DNA from 3 places in the Micromonospora sp. DT48 genome. Region 3 is predicted to be linked to each of the others. Evidence: riboswitches for the same ligand, from Rfam matches in the RefSeq annotation. Region 3 holds a riboswitch; each other region holds the start of a gene.

Region 1 (4,251 bases), on a different contig from region 3:
GGTCGAGGGCACCGTCGGCGTGATCACCCCGGTGCCCCGGCGGGATCAGGTCGCGGCCTGGCTGGGCGCGCTCGGCGGGGAGCGGTTGCAGGTGGTGACCAGCCTGGAGGCCAAGGGCATGGAGTACGACGGGGTGGTGCTGGTCGCGCCGAGTGAGATCCGGGCGGAGCCGGGCTCCGGTGTCCGGACGCTCTACGTCGCGCTGTCCCGGGCCACCCAGCGGCTGACCACCGTCGACCCGACCGGGTGAGACCACGCGTCGAACCCACCCGACGATTGCACACATAGCGATGTTGGCATAGATCTGCCCGCCGCCCGACGGACGGCGCAAGGTGTCTGGGTGGGCACCGGCCATGACCACCACCACGCTGCGGTGTCGAACGCCGCACACCGCCACTCTGGCCGACTGTGGGCAGCGTTTGCCCTACTCAGCACGCTGATGGTGATCGAGGCCGGCACCGCACTGCGAACCGGTTCGCTGGCCCTGCTCTCCGACGCCGGGCACATGTTCACCGACGTGCTGGGCATCGGAATGGCCCTCGCGGCCGTCGCCGCCACACGCCGGGCCAACACCGATCCGCAACGCACCTTCGGGCTGTACCGGCTGGAGGTGCTCGCGGCCCTGGCCAACGCCGTGCTGCTCTCCGGCGTCGCGGTGTACGTGGTGATCGAGGCGGCCCGCCGGTTCGGCGATCCCCCCGAGGTGCTCACCGGCCCGGTACTGGTGGTGGCGACCCTCGGCCTGCTCGCCAACGTCGCCGCCTTCGCCCTCCTGCGCCCGGGGGCACGGGAGAGCATCAACCTGCGCGGGGCCTACCTGGAGGTGCTGGGCGATCTGCTCGGCTCCCTGGGCGTGATCGCGTCCGCCCTGCTGATCGCCGCGACCGACTGGTGGTGGGCCGATCCGCTGGTGGCGGTCGCGATCGCCGGGTTCATCCTGCCCCGGACGTGGCGGCTGGGACGGGCGGCGGTGCGCATCCTGGTCCAGGCCGCACCGGAGCACCTTCAGGTCACCGCGGTACACGACCGGCTGGCCGCGGTGCCCGGGGTGGCCGGGGTGCACGACCTGCACGTCTGGACGCTGACCTCCGGCATGGAGGTCGCCTCGGCACATTTGACCATCACGCCGGGCACCGACGTCGGGGCCGTGCTCGCGGCGGCTCGCGCGGCACTGCACGAGGACTTCCAGATCGAGCACGCGACCCTCCAGATCGAGCCGCGCTCGGATCCTGGAGACTGCGGTGCCGCCCGCTGGTGACGAGCGCATTCCCGAAAAGGGATTATTGTCCGTTTTTGTCTGTTCTACTAGTCAACAACTGAACACCAGGAGTAACAGCAGCTGCACCGGTCACAGAGGCACCGGTAGGCTCGGACCCGGCCTCCGCCAGGCGGCGCCCACCGGCGCCGGCGGCGGCCGCCGCCTAATCGCCCACCAGGGCGAACCGGGGAACCATGTTCCTGGGGTGTATCCGCGTCAGCGGTAGGGATCTTCCGTCCCGAACCCGTCAGCTAACCCGGTCGGCGGCTGACGGAAGGACATGTGCACATGCCAGCAGTGGCAACGGTAAGACCGGCCGCCCGTACGGCGGCCCTGATCGCCGCCGCGCTCGCCGTCACCCTCGGCGTGGCGCTGGCCCCCTTCGCCCCAGCCACCGCGGCCCCGCAGCCAGTGCGGGCGGCGGCACCGGGTGACGTGGACGACGAGGGTGGCACCCCGGCGCTGCGGGCCCAGTTGGAGGCCGCCAGCAAGGGCTACCTCGACGCCAAGACCGCGCTCGACCGGTCGGTCAAGCGCCAGAAGCAACTCGCCGAGCAGCTCAAGACGACCGAGGTCCAGGTCGCCGAGCGGGGCACCAAGGTCGCCGAGATCGCCGCGCAGGCGTACCGCACCGGGCGACTGGGAGCCGCGTCGGCACTGCTCAACAGCGGGTCGCCGGCCGGCTTCATGGATCGGGCGGCGGCGCTGGACGCGGTGGCCGCCAACTCCGACCGCGCGCTGCGTGAACTCCAGAACGCCCGGGACGAGGTCAGCGCCACCAAGCGGGCCCTGGACGCGGAGATCCAGGAGCAACGCAAGCAGGTGGCCGTGATGGCCAAGCGCAAGGAGCAGGCCGAGCGGGCGCTGACCGTGGCCATCGAACGCGACAAGGCCGCCGAGCGGGCCGAGGCCGCCGAACGGGCCGCCCGCTCACCCTCACGCAGCGGCGGGTCGAGCCCCACCGCCAAGCCCGCTCCACGCAACTCCGACGGGTCGTGGCCGGCCGAGTCGTGCAGCGTCAACGACCCCACCCCGGCCAACGGCTGCATCACCCCGCGCACCCTGCACGCGCTGAAGCAGGCCAAGGCGGCCGGCTTCACCCGGTACGTCTCCTGCTACCGCTCCGGCGGCTCCGGCGAGCACCCGAAGGGCCGGGCCTGTGACTTCGCGGCCCAGAAGAACGGCTTCGGCGGGGTCGCGACCGGCGGCGACCGGACCTACGGCAACAACCTGGCGGCGTACTTCGTGAACAACGCCGACCGGCTCGCCGTGCTCTACGTGATCTGGTACAAGCAGATCTGGCTGCCCAGCAGCGGCTGGAAGTCGTACAGCGGCGGTCGGGGTGACCCGTCCAGCGACCACACCAACCACGTCCACCTGTCGGTGTACTGAGTTCCTCGCCGACGGCTACGCCTCGGTGACCGCCTGGCGGTCACCGAGGCGTTCGACGTTTCGCTGACCGCCTCGACGCGGCCTGACCGGGCCGACGGGTCGTCAGGCCCCGGGTAGCACCTCGGGGGCCGTGGCGGCTCCGGCGTAGTAGGGCTCGGGCGCGCCGAAGAGGCCGAGCAGGCCGGTCACCCAGAGCTGCCGGTGCACGAACCGGCTCGGCTCGGTGACGACCAGCTTCACCCCGCTGACCTCGGCGGTCTGGAAGCCGGCGACCATGGCGCTGATGCCCACGGAGTCGATGAAGGTGACCAGCCGCATGTTGAGCTCGATCCGGGCTGGACGTCCCTTGGCCAGCACCTCGGCGATGGCCTCTTTAACCTCGTACGCGGTGTCGACGTCGATCTCGCCCCGAGGGGCGATCTCGATGACACCACCGGGCCGAACCGTCTGCAGGATCGACAGGCTCACGCGAGCACCTCCACTCGCCCGACGACGGGCGCCTCATCAGTACGCGGGCCGCGACCGACAGTATTCCTTCGACGGCCTCGGTCGCCACCCCTCGGGATGAGCAATTCACGGATGAGGGCACGTCAAATCGCCCATATCCGAACTTTATTGACCTTTCCTCGGCGTTCGACACCGCCGACGCCGTCGAACCAGGGTAGCGGGGAGTGGCCACCCCCGCCGCATCCCGGAGTTTCCGGCGTGGCCCCACGGACCCAACCTGACCTGCGCGCGAAGAGTGATGGTCGCCGTTGCGTGCGTACCATCACGTGTGACCCCCATGACGTGGCGGACGACTCATGTCCGCACGACCGGGGCCGGACCGCCCGAGAAGTGCCGATCGCGGCGTGAGTCGGTGGTTTGCGGCCACGGCGGGGCGGGCACAGCCTCGAATGCGAACCGCCGCCGGGCCGGACGACGCCCGACGGCTGACGCGTGCACCGGGGCCGGCATCGTCGATGGAGGGAACAACATGTTCGGGACTCATCTGCTGGAGCGCCGCAGCAAGCCGGAGCGGATCGCCGACCAGGCGTGGCACCACCTCGTCTCGGCGGTGAACAACGCCGGTGACAGCATCCGCGACACCGCCCGCACCGCCCGGCACAACTCCGCCGGTTTCGCGGGCGACGCCGGTGACCTGGTCGAGTCGGCCGCCGAGGAGGCGCGCCACCGCGCCAGCCGCGCCTTCGACGCACTCGCCGGACGCCGACCGGCGCTGCCCTGGACGCTGCTGATCGGCGCCGCCCTGGTCGGTGCCGCGGTCGGCTGGGCGGCCGGTACCGCCGCACGCGCCGCCGGAGGCCGTGACCGTGCCCTGGAGGACATCGAGTTCGTCGACGTGGACCGGCCCGACTCCCCCGCCGACCCGACCAGCCCCGCCAACTGACGCTCCCCGGCGAGTCCTCGTCCGATCCGGATGAGGCCGATTCACCCGGACGGTAACCAGGCTCGGTCACGGCGGACCTGGTCGCCGACGCGCGCCCGCGCCACGCCGGCCGGGCGAAGCCCGACGCGGACGGCCCAAGCCGGCACGCAGACGATGCCCGACGCAACGACGCCGTGCCGGTGCGGGCCATACCGTGCCGGTGCGGGCGTGC
Region 2 (4,251 bases), on a different contig from region 3:
CTCGGGCAGGCGAACGCCCACCCTGATACCCGTAGGGGGTATACAGCGGATCGACCGTACCATACCCCCCAGGGGTAGGTTATCCTTGCCGCCATGAGCACACCTGCGCCGATCCGTGGCTACACCGCCAGCAAGGACCAGCTCCTCGCCCGGCTGCGTCGGGTGGAGGGCCAGGTGCGCGGCATCGAGAAGATGGTCGACGAGGACCGCTACTGCATCGACGTGCTGACCCAGATCTCCGCCATCCAGGCCGCCCTGGACAAGGTCGCCCTCGGCCTGCTCGACGGGCACGCCCGGCACTGCATGCACGAGGGCGCCGCCGAGGGGCGTGCCGACGAGATGGCGACCGAGATGATGGCCGCCGTGGGCCGCCTGATGAAGCGCGGCTGACCCCGACCCGACTCACCGACGCACCCCTCGCGACCTGCGTCGGAATACCGGGCTGGTTACCATTCGCACACGATGGCCAGCCGAAATCCGCGCCTCGCGGCCCGAGGTCGCTGTCGGGCGTACGCCCGCACGGCTGCCACGACTCCACCGGCACCTCACGGTACGCAGCCACCCAGCCACGTTCAGGCCATCCCGGCTGCCCTACGGAATCTGTCGTCGGGCGGCACTGAACCGTCTCGCCCATCGACACGTACTCAGCCCTGAATCGTTGGGAGACAATGAATGGGCGCCGACCACACCCGTTCCGCGCCGCCCACCCCGCCCGGGGTGCGGCGGATACTCGTCGTGACGGTGGTCCCCCTCTTCCTGGCCACCCTGGTCGCCGCCCTCGTGCTCTGGCCCCGGGACGCACCCCGCCCCGAGGCCGCCGACGACACCCCCCGCTACCACGGCACGGTCACCCGGGTGGTCACCGAGCCCTGCCCGCCCAACCCGGCGGTGCCCGAGGGCACGCCGACCACCGCGGCAGGGCCCTGCGGCACGGTCACCGTACGGGTGCAGACCGGCCCGGACGCCGGCCAGGAGGTGCAGACGCCCATCCCGACCGGACCCGGAGCGCCCCGGATCGACGTCGACGACGACATCATCCTGGTCTCGCTGAGCGATCCGGAGGATCCCTCGGTCAGCAACTACAACATCGCCGAGCACCAACGCGGAAAGCCGCTGGTGTGGCTGGCCGTCCTCTTCGCCGCCGCCATCGTCGCCTTCGGGCGGCTGCGCGGGCTGGCGGCGCTGGGTGGTCTCGCCGCCAGCTTCGCCATCCTGTTGACCTTCGTGCTGCCCGGGATCAGCGCCGGTAGTCCGCCGCTCGTGGTCGCCATCGTCGGCGCCTCGTTGATCATGTTCGTGGTGCTGTACCTGACCCACGGCATATCCGCCCAGACCTCGGTGGCCGTGCTCGGCACGCTCGCCAGTCTGGTGCTCACCGGGCTGCTCGGGCTGGCCGCGACCGGGGCCACCCACCTGACCGGGTTCGGTAGCGAGGACGCCACCACCCTGTCCATGTTCCGCGCCGACGTCGACCTGCACGGCCTGCTGCTGGCCGGCATCATCATCGGCTCGCTGGGGGTGCTCGACGACGTCACGGTCACCCAGGCCGCCGCGGTCACCGAGCTGCGCCACGCCAACCCGAACTACACCCGCCGGGAGCTGTACCGCTCGGCCACCCGGGTCGGGCGCGCGCACATCGCCTCGGTGGTCAACACCATCGTGCTGGCGTACGCGGGCGCCTCGCTGCCGCTCCTGCTGCTGTTGACCGCCGACTCCCGCGCGCTGGGTCAGATCGTGACCAGCGAGTTCCTCACCACGGAGATCGTCCGCAGCGTGGTGGCCACCCTCGGCCTGATCGCCGCGGTGCCGCTGACCACCGCGCTGGCCGTGCTGGTCAGCACCGCCGGGCGCGGTGCGGCCGACACCGACTCCGACAAGCCCACCCCCGTGGTTCCCCGACCCGCGCCGGACCGGGCCGAAGCGCTACACGCCCTCAGCACCCCACCCACGCGAAACACGTCCCCCGCCACCCCCTCGGGGTGGCCCGACCCGGACAGGAGCACGGACACCAAATGGTGACACTCCTCAACGTGACCGTCCCGACCCGTAGGGCTCGAAACCGTGTCGCTGGTCACTCAACGCGATTACGAAATGACGCATCTCGTCGGGTTAGGGACGTAGAAGCACAGTCGGACGGTCGGGTAACCTCACTGCCGGTCACCGCCGAAGGCGCGCACCGGCGCCTGCGGTACCACCGCCCAATCGCCGTCAGGCGAGCCGGGGACCCAGGTACGTGGGGTGAATCCGCGAGAGCGGTAGGGGCCACTTCCGTCCCGAACCCGTCAGCTAACCCGGTCGGCGGTCGATGGAAGGGAAAACAGTGACGGCACCCCTACGCCGCTGGTTGACACCCGTGGTGGCCGTGCTCGCCGCGTTCGCCGTGTTCGCCGGTCCGATGCCGGCGACGGCCGCGCCGAACGACCCCAAACCGGCGGAGCACGACGACGATCCGCCGATGCTCAACGACCTGATCGAGGCGACCACCCGGGACTACTCCAAGGCCAAGGCGAAGCTGGAGAAATCCAAGAAGCGCCAGCTCAAGTTGGCGGTCGAGGTCCGCTCGGCGCAGGCCGACCTGGACGCGCTCGCCCCGCAGGTCGCCAAGATCGCCACTCAGTCGTACCGCACCGGCCGGGTCGGCGCGATCGCCATGCTGTTGCAGAGCACCGCACCGGACTCGTTCATCCACCGGGCCTCGGCGCTGGACGAGTTGAACCTCTTCAACGACAAGAAGCTGGGCGAGGTCAACGCGATCAAGCTCCGTGCCGAGCAGGCCAAGCTCGCGCTCGACGCCGAGGTGCGCGAGCAGAAGAAGCTGACCAACGACATGGCGCGCAAGAAGAGCGAGGCGGAGAAGTCGCTCCGGCTGGTCGGCGGTGTCGGCCTGACCGGCGGGCTGGTGGACGCCACCTCCCCGGTGGCCCGGGTCGCCCCGAACCGGGCCGCGGACGGCAGCTGGAAGCCCGAGTCGTGCAGCCAGAAGGACCCCACCACGTCGGGTTGCATCACGCCTCGGACGCTGCACATGTACAAGGAGGTCAAGCGGGCCGGATTCAACAGGTTCGTCGGCTGCTACCGCCCGGGGGACAAGTTCGAGCACCCCAAGGGCCGAGCCTGTGACTGGTCCCTGCAGAACAGCGGCTTCCGGCCGTGGCACAACAACGACACCCGGATCTACGGCAACAACCTGGCGGCCTTCCTGGTCCGCAACGCCGACCGGCTGGGCGTCTACTACGTGATCTGGAACCGGCAGATCTGGTTCGCGGCGACGGAGCGTTGGAGTTCCTACAGCGGCCCGTCCAACCACACCGACCACGTACACGTGTCACTGCTCTGACCGCTCGATCTCGACGCGACGAGGGCCGTTCCGCTGGCGGAACGGCCCTCGTCGTCAGGCATCAGGGTCAACGGGTCCGCCGGCGGTGTCACGCGGCGGCCCCGGCGGTCGCGGTCAGGGAACGGCTGCCACCGCCGCCTCGGCCAGCTCGGCCGGTTCCGCGGCCACCGTCCGCACCTCACCGGCGGCCAGCCGGTACGACATCCCGACCACCGCGCACCGCCCGGCGCCCACCTCCGCCGCGAGGGTCTCCGAGGAGGCCAGCATCGTCTCGACGGTCCGCGCGATGTGGATGTCCACGATCCCGTCCAGGTCGCGCACCCCGACCTCCCGTGCCCGGTGCAGGCTCGGCACCACCGCGTCGACCACGGCACCCAGGTGACCCGGGGGCGCGGTGGCGGTGGTCAGCGCGTCACAGGCCGCCCGGACGGCACCGCACGAGTCGTGCCCGAGCACCACCACCAGCGGCGTACGCAGCACCAGCACGGCGTACTCCACGCTGCCCAGCACCTCCGGCCCGACGGTGTGCCCGGCGGTGCGGACCACGAATAGGTCACCCAGTCCGCGATCGAAGATGATCTCGGCGGCGAGGCGGGAGTCGGAGCAGCCGACGATCACCGCGAAGGGGTGCTGTTCGTCCGCGACGGCGGCCCGCCGCCCGGCGTTCTGGTTCGGGTGCCACAGCGTGTCGGTGACGAACCGTCGGTTGCCGGCGAGCAGTTCGGCGAGGGCCTGCTGCGGGGCGCCGGGAAGATCTGCGGTGAGGAACTCGCGTTCCGGTCCGGGCTGTGGGCCGAGTGTTCCGGGTCGACTCATTCGGCTGCACCTCTTCACTGGGAGGAATGCCTGGTCATCCCGGGCCGACGCTGGTCACGGGCTGCTCTCACCGTCACACGCGGGGAGAACGTGCGTCA
Region 3 (4,251 bases):
GGGTCGCCCGCGCTCCACCGCACGCCTGACCCGCGCGACCTACCCGTCGCGTCCGCCCGGCGCCGCACCGCGAACCCTCGCCGACAGCAGGGTGCCCGCGCCCGCGCCGAGCCCACCAGCCCGTGCCGCCCACGTCGGCGTCGAGGCTCACCATCACGATCCGCTGCCGGTACGGCCACCGGCGTCGTACCGATCTCCCCGAGGTGCTGACATGGAGAAGACCGTTCTGTACCAGTTCCTGATTGAGGTGCCACGCGCCGCCGCCATCTGGTCGGTCCTGCTGGTGATCGCACTGGGCGTACTCACCGTGCTGGTCGCGCGCCCCGAGCCGACCGGGCCGGTGGAGCAACCCGACGACCAGGACGCGACCCGCGCCGCTATCGAGGAGGCCGACCTGCGCCGGTATGCCGGGGAGGTGGCCGTGGCGGCAGCCGGCGCGGCGCAGAACGCCGACCGGCGACGTGCCGCGTGGCGGATCGCCCAGACGGAACTGGACCGGGCCTGGGCCGCGTACGACGAGGCGGAGGCCGCGGCCCGTCGACTGGCCGCTGTCACCGGACTGCCGACCCCGCGTACCCCCCGAACCCCCGCCGAGTACGCGGCCCGCGAGCGCTGGCTACGCCGTGCCGCGATGGCGGCCCACTGGCGCGGCGACCTGACCGCCCGGCAACTCAGCGACGTGCTGGCCGCCCGCGCCGGTTGGGATCCCCGACGTCACCCCGCCGAGCAGGAGGTGATCCTGGCCCGGGTGGTACGCGACAACCGCCTGGCCGCCTACCGGTCGGCCGCCCAACGGGAGCGTGACCTGTGGCGGGCGGCGGAACTGGCCACCGAGGCGGCCCGGACGTTGTCCGCCGAGGCGTACGCGGCAGCCGAGCGCCTCCGGCCGAACCGGCTGACCGTCCCCGAGCGGGTCGTCGTCCGGCGCCCCGGGCCGATGGTGCGCTGGCGGCCGGCGCGGCTGAGCTGAAATTTCGTGAGCTGACTCACAGATGCCGAAAAATCGGTCACTCTTCGTAGTCGAGTCGATTGCTGCAACAAAACCTGTCGGCATTGTTGACGACCCGTCCGGTTCCCGCCGGAAGGTACCGGAAATGCTGTCGGTCCTATTGAGCGACGCCAGTTCCCCGATACCCGGAAATTGCTCCACTGGATCATGTTTAAGCAGGTCAGGCCCGGTTGGCTGCGAGTCGTGCGACCAGTAGTGTCAGCGCGTCCGGTGCGGTAACCGATCGCAGGTGGCGACGCCGTACCGACCCGCTCAATCGTGAACTCACGAACCGGGGACCCACTGCACCACTGGGGTGAATCCGCGAGCCTCGGCCCGCGGTAGGGCGTCTTCCCGCCCGAATCCGTCAGCTAACCCGGTAGGCGGTGATGGAAGGAGTTCCAACCCTCGTGCGGTTTAATGTGATCCCCCTGTTCTCCCGCCTCCACGGCACCGCGGTGCCCGCGCTCGCCAGCCCGATCACTGCGAGCTGACCTCCGGTCGCCGCCGCCCGGTTTCCGGGCGTACCCCTGAACGGCCTGTCCCGCTCACCCCGGGCGGCCGTCGGCGTGCCCACGCCGACCCGGCCGCCAGAGCCGGTGTGCCGTTCTCCCCTCAGCCCGTGGAGGAATCCGTGAAGCACACCCTTTCCCGTCGGCTCCGCCGGCTGGTCACCGAACGTCCGTACCAGATCGTCGCCGGCTCTGCCGTCGCACTCGTCCTGGCCACCGGCACCGGCGCTGCCCTGGCCGGTACCGGGACCACCCCCGCCCCCACGCAGGCCGCGACCGCCGCCGACCCGCACGATGACGCCACGGTGGCGCCGAGCCGGGAGCAGCGGGCCGAGGCCGCGCCGTCTCCCGCCGCAGCGAGCAGCGCGGCACCCAGCAGTGCCGCACCGGCCAGCGCGGCGCCCTCCCCGTCGCCGTCGCCGAAACCCCGCTCGGCCACCCCGGATCCGGACCTGACCGTCAAGAAGACGGCGCCGAAGCCACCGGCGACCAAAATCCTCGCGTACGACCACCAGGCCCAGATCAACGGCTACTACTGCGGCCCCGCCGCCGTACGCAACGCGCTCAGCGCGGCCGGTATCGCCCGCACCCAGGACGCCCTGGCCAGCCAGCTCGGCACCACGTTCGCGGGCACCAACTCGGCCGAGGACACCACCCGCGTCCTCAACGCCATCGTCAAGGGCAAGCCGTACAAGACCACGATGATCCGTGGCGGTGCGGCCACCCCGGCCCAGATGGACCAGCTCCAGGCGGATGTCGTCGCCGCCGTCACCGACGGTCGGGGCGTCGTGGTGAACGTCGCCGGTACCGCCACCGACACCGACGGCCGCTGGCACTCCTTCCCCGGCGGCCACTACGTCGCCGTGGTCGGCTACAAGGACTCCGGTCGCCTGGTGAAGATCGCCGACTCGGCCGACGCCTCGTACCCGTCGTACTGGCTCAGCACCATCGACCTCGCCAACTGGGCCGCCACCCGTGGTTACTCGGCCTGACCGCGCCTGGCCCTAGCCCCGGAAAGCCCTCGGCCGACAGGTCGGGGGCTTTCCGGTCGGTGCGGCAGGCGCACGGCCGCCGAGTTCGCCGGGTAGCCGGGCCGCCGGGCCACCCGGAGCGCCGGGCCGCCGGTCCGCCGGTCCCGCGTCCGGTCCGCCCGCCGCGCTGCCGGTCCCGCGTCCGGTCCGCCCGCCGCGCTGCCGGTCCCGCGTCCGGTCCGCCCGCCGCGCCCGCAAGCCCCAGATCATGGACAGTTGCCGTTCGTCACGAACGGCAACTGTCCATGATCTCGTTGGGGCGTGGGCGTGGGCGTGGGCGTGGGCGTGGGCGTGGGCGTGGGCGTGGGCGTGGGCGTGGGCGTGGGCGTTGGGTGGGACGATCACCTGTGACATCGACGGTCGGCACGCGTGCGAGGGGTGACCATGGGGGAGCGGGAACCGTACGCGGGGGTGGCGACGACCTTCGACACGGCCGCGGAGTTGTACGAGCGGGCCCGGCCCGGCTATCCGGAGCGGTTGTTCGCCGATCTGGCCGAGACGGCCGGACTGGTGACCGGGGCGGGAACTGGCCAACGTGGCGCGCCGCGTGCTTGCCGGTTGTGGTGAGGTACGCGTCGTGACTACCCGGCCGAGGAGTACCTGAGCCTGCTCTCCACGTACTCCAATCACATCGCCGCCGCGCCCTGGCAGCGGCGGACGCTGTTCGACGGGATCCGGGAGATGATCGCCGCCCGTCCGGGCGGGACCGTACGCAAGCACTACCTGAACACCCTCCAACTCGCCGTACGCCTCGACTGAGGGCCCTCTGGCAGCATGGCGAGATGCTGATCTACAAGATCCTGCTGCCCGATGAGTGGGCCGAGTTCCAGGCCGCCGGCCGGTTCGACGGCTCACCGTTCGACCGGGACAGTGGTTTCATCCACTGCTCGTCGCGAACCCAACTGGCCGCCACGGCGGCGCGGGTCTTCGGCGACCAGCCACATCTCGTCGTCGCCGCGCTCGACGCGTCCCTGCTCGCGGATGTGCTGCGGTGGGAGGACGCCCCGAACGGCGGTCCGTTCCCGCACGTCTATGCGGCGCTACCAGCCGCAGCAGTCGTCGGGGTGTATCCGGTTGCCGGTGTCACCCGGGTGGACGCCGAGGTGCCCCGTTGAGTACCCGCGCGGTCCGCCCATGATCCGACCACCGCACGCTGACGGTGCGACCCGACGACCTCAGGTGGTCCGGGACAGGGGTGCCTCGGCTGCGGCGCGTGGTGTCGGCGCGTTCCAGGCCGGATCCAGTTCGCGTCGGGCGGCGGCCAGGAACACCTCGGCGTACGACTCGGCGGGGAAGTCACCCAGGTAACGGCGGCGGGTGGCCCAGCGGGCCTCGGCGAGCGGATCGGTGTCGAGCAGCCGGGTCAGCACGTCGTCCAGGTTGGTCATGTCCCGGCGTAGCACGTAGCCGGCGGCGGCCAGCGGGAAGCGTTGCTCGAACCGGTCCCCGTCGGCGTCCATGTTCGTCACCGCGTACGGCTTGCCGGAGTAGAGCCAGTCGGAGACCACCCCGGAGACGTCGGAGACCAGCGCGTCCGCGCGGTTGACCGAGTCGGTGAGGGTGAGCCGGCTCGCCGCCGCGCCGTAGAGGTGCTCCCGGCCGGTGCGGGTCCGGTCGGCGGCGAGCAGGTCGTGCAGCCGGGCCAGTTGCCGGGCCGAGGCCGGGTTCTGCGCCGTGTAGGGGTGGGCGCGCAGGATGACCGTGGCTCCCCGGTCCAGCA

What was found. Region 3 has a riboswitch for cyclic di-AMP ahead of ACLQ2S_RS21315 (C39 family peptidase). Riboswitches for the same ligand answer to the same signal wherever they lie in the genome.
Region 1: it holds a riboswitch for cyclic di-AMP, as region 3 does, so the genes downstream of both, ACLQ2S_RS15775 (coiled-coil domain-containing protein) here and ACLQ2S_RS21315 (C39 family peptidase) in region 3, are expected to answer to the same signal.
Region 2: it holds a riboswitch for cyclic di-AMP, as region 3 does, so the genes downstream of both, ACLQ2S_RS06025 (coiled-coil domain-containing protein) here and ACLQ2S_RS21315 (C39 family peptidase) in region 3, are expected to answer to the same signal.

Annotation. Positions count from the first base shown of each region.
Region 1 covers NZ_JBNCLE010000011.1:234,879-239,129, reverse strand. Annotated here, with positions in the region: gene ACLQ2S_RS15785 (HelD family protein) at 1-250, shown strand, start outside; gene ACLQ2S_RS15780 (cation diffusion facilitator family transporter) at 341-1,258, shown strand; cyclic di-AMP (ydaO/yuaA leader) riboswitch at 1,409-1,540, shown strand; gene ACLQ2S_RS15775 (coiled-coil domain-containing protein) at 1,547-2,650, shown strand; gene ACLQ2S_RS15770 (STAS domain-containing protein) at 2,753-3,118, opposite strand; gene ACLQ2S_RS15765 (hypothetical protein) at 3,627-4,040, shown strand.
Region 2 covers NZ_JBNCLE010000006.1:18,928-23,178, forward strand. Annotated here, with positions in the region: gene ACLQ2S_RS06015 (metal-sensitive transcriptional regulator) at 94-390, shown strand; gene ACLQ2S_RS06020 (YibE/F family protein) at 673-2,019, shown strand; cyclic di-AMP (ydaO/yuaA leader) riboswitch at 2,186-2,316, shown strand; gene ACLQ2S_RS06025 (coiled-coil domain-containing protein) at 2,321-3,337, shown strand; gene ACLQ2S_RS06030 (carbonic anhydrase) at 3,452-4,153, opposite strand.
Region 3 covers NZ_JBNCLE010000018.1:70,865-75,115, reverse strand. Annotated here, with positions in the region: gene ACLQ2S_RS21325 (hypothetical protein) at 1-29, shown strand, start outside; gene ACLQ2S_RS21320 (hypothetical protein) at 212-970, shown strand; cyclic di-AMP (ydaO/yuaA leader) riboswitch at 1,249-1,389, shown strand; gene ACLQ2S_RS21315 (C39 family peptidase) at 1,611-2,492, shown strand; gene ACLQ2S_RS21310 (hypothetical protein) at 2,916-3,098, shown strand; gene ACLQ2S_RS21305 (DUF952 domain-containing protein) at 3,314-3,646, shown strand; gene ACLQ2S_RS21300 (CDP-glycerol glycerophosphotransferase family protein) at 3,707-4,251, opposite strand, start outside.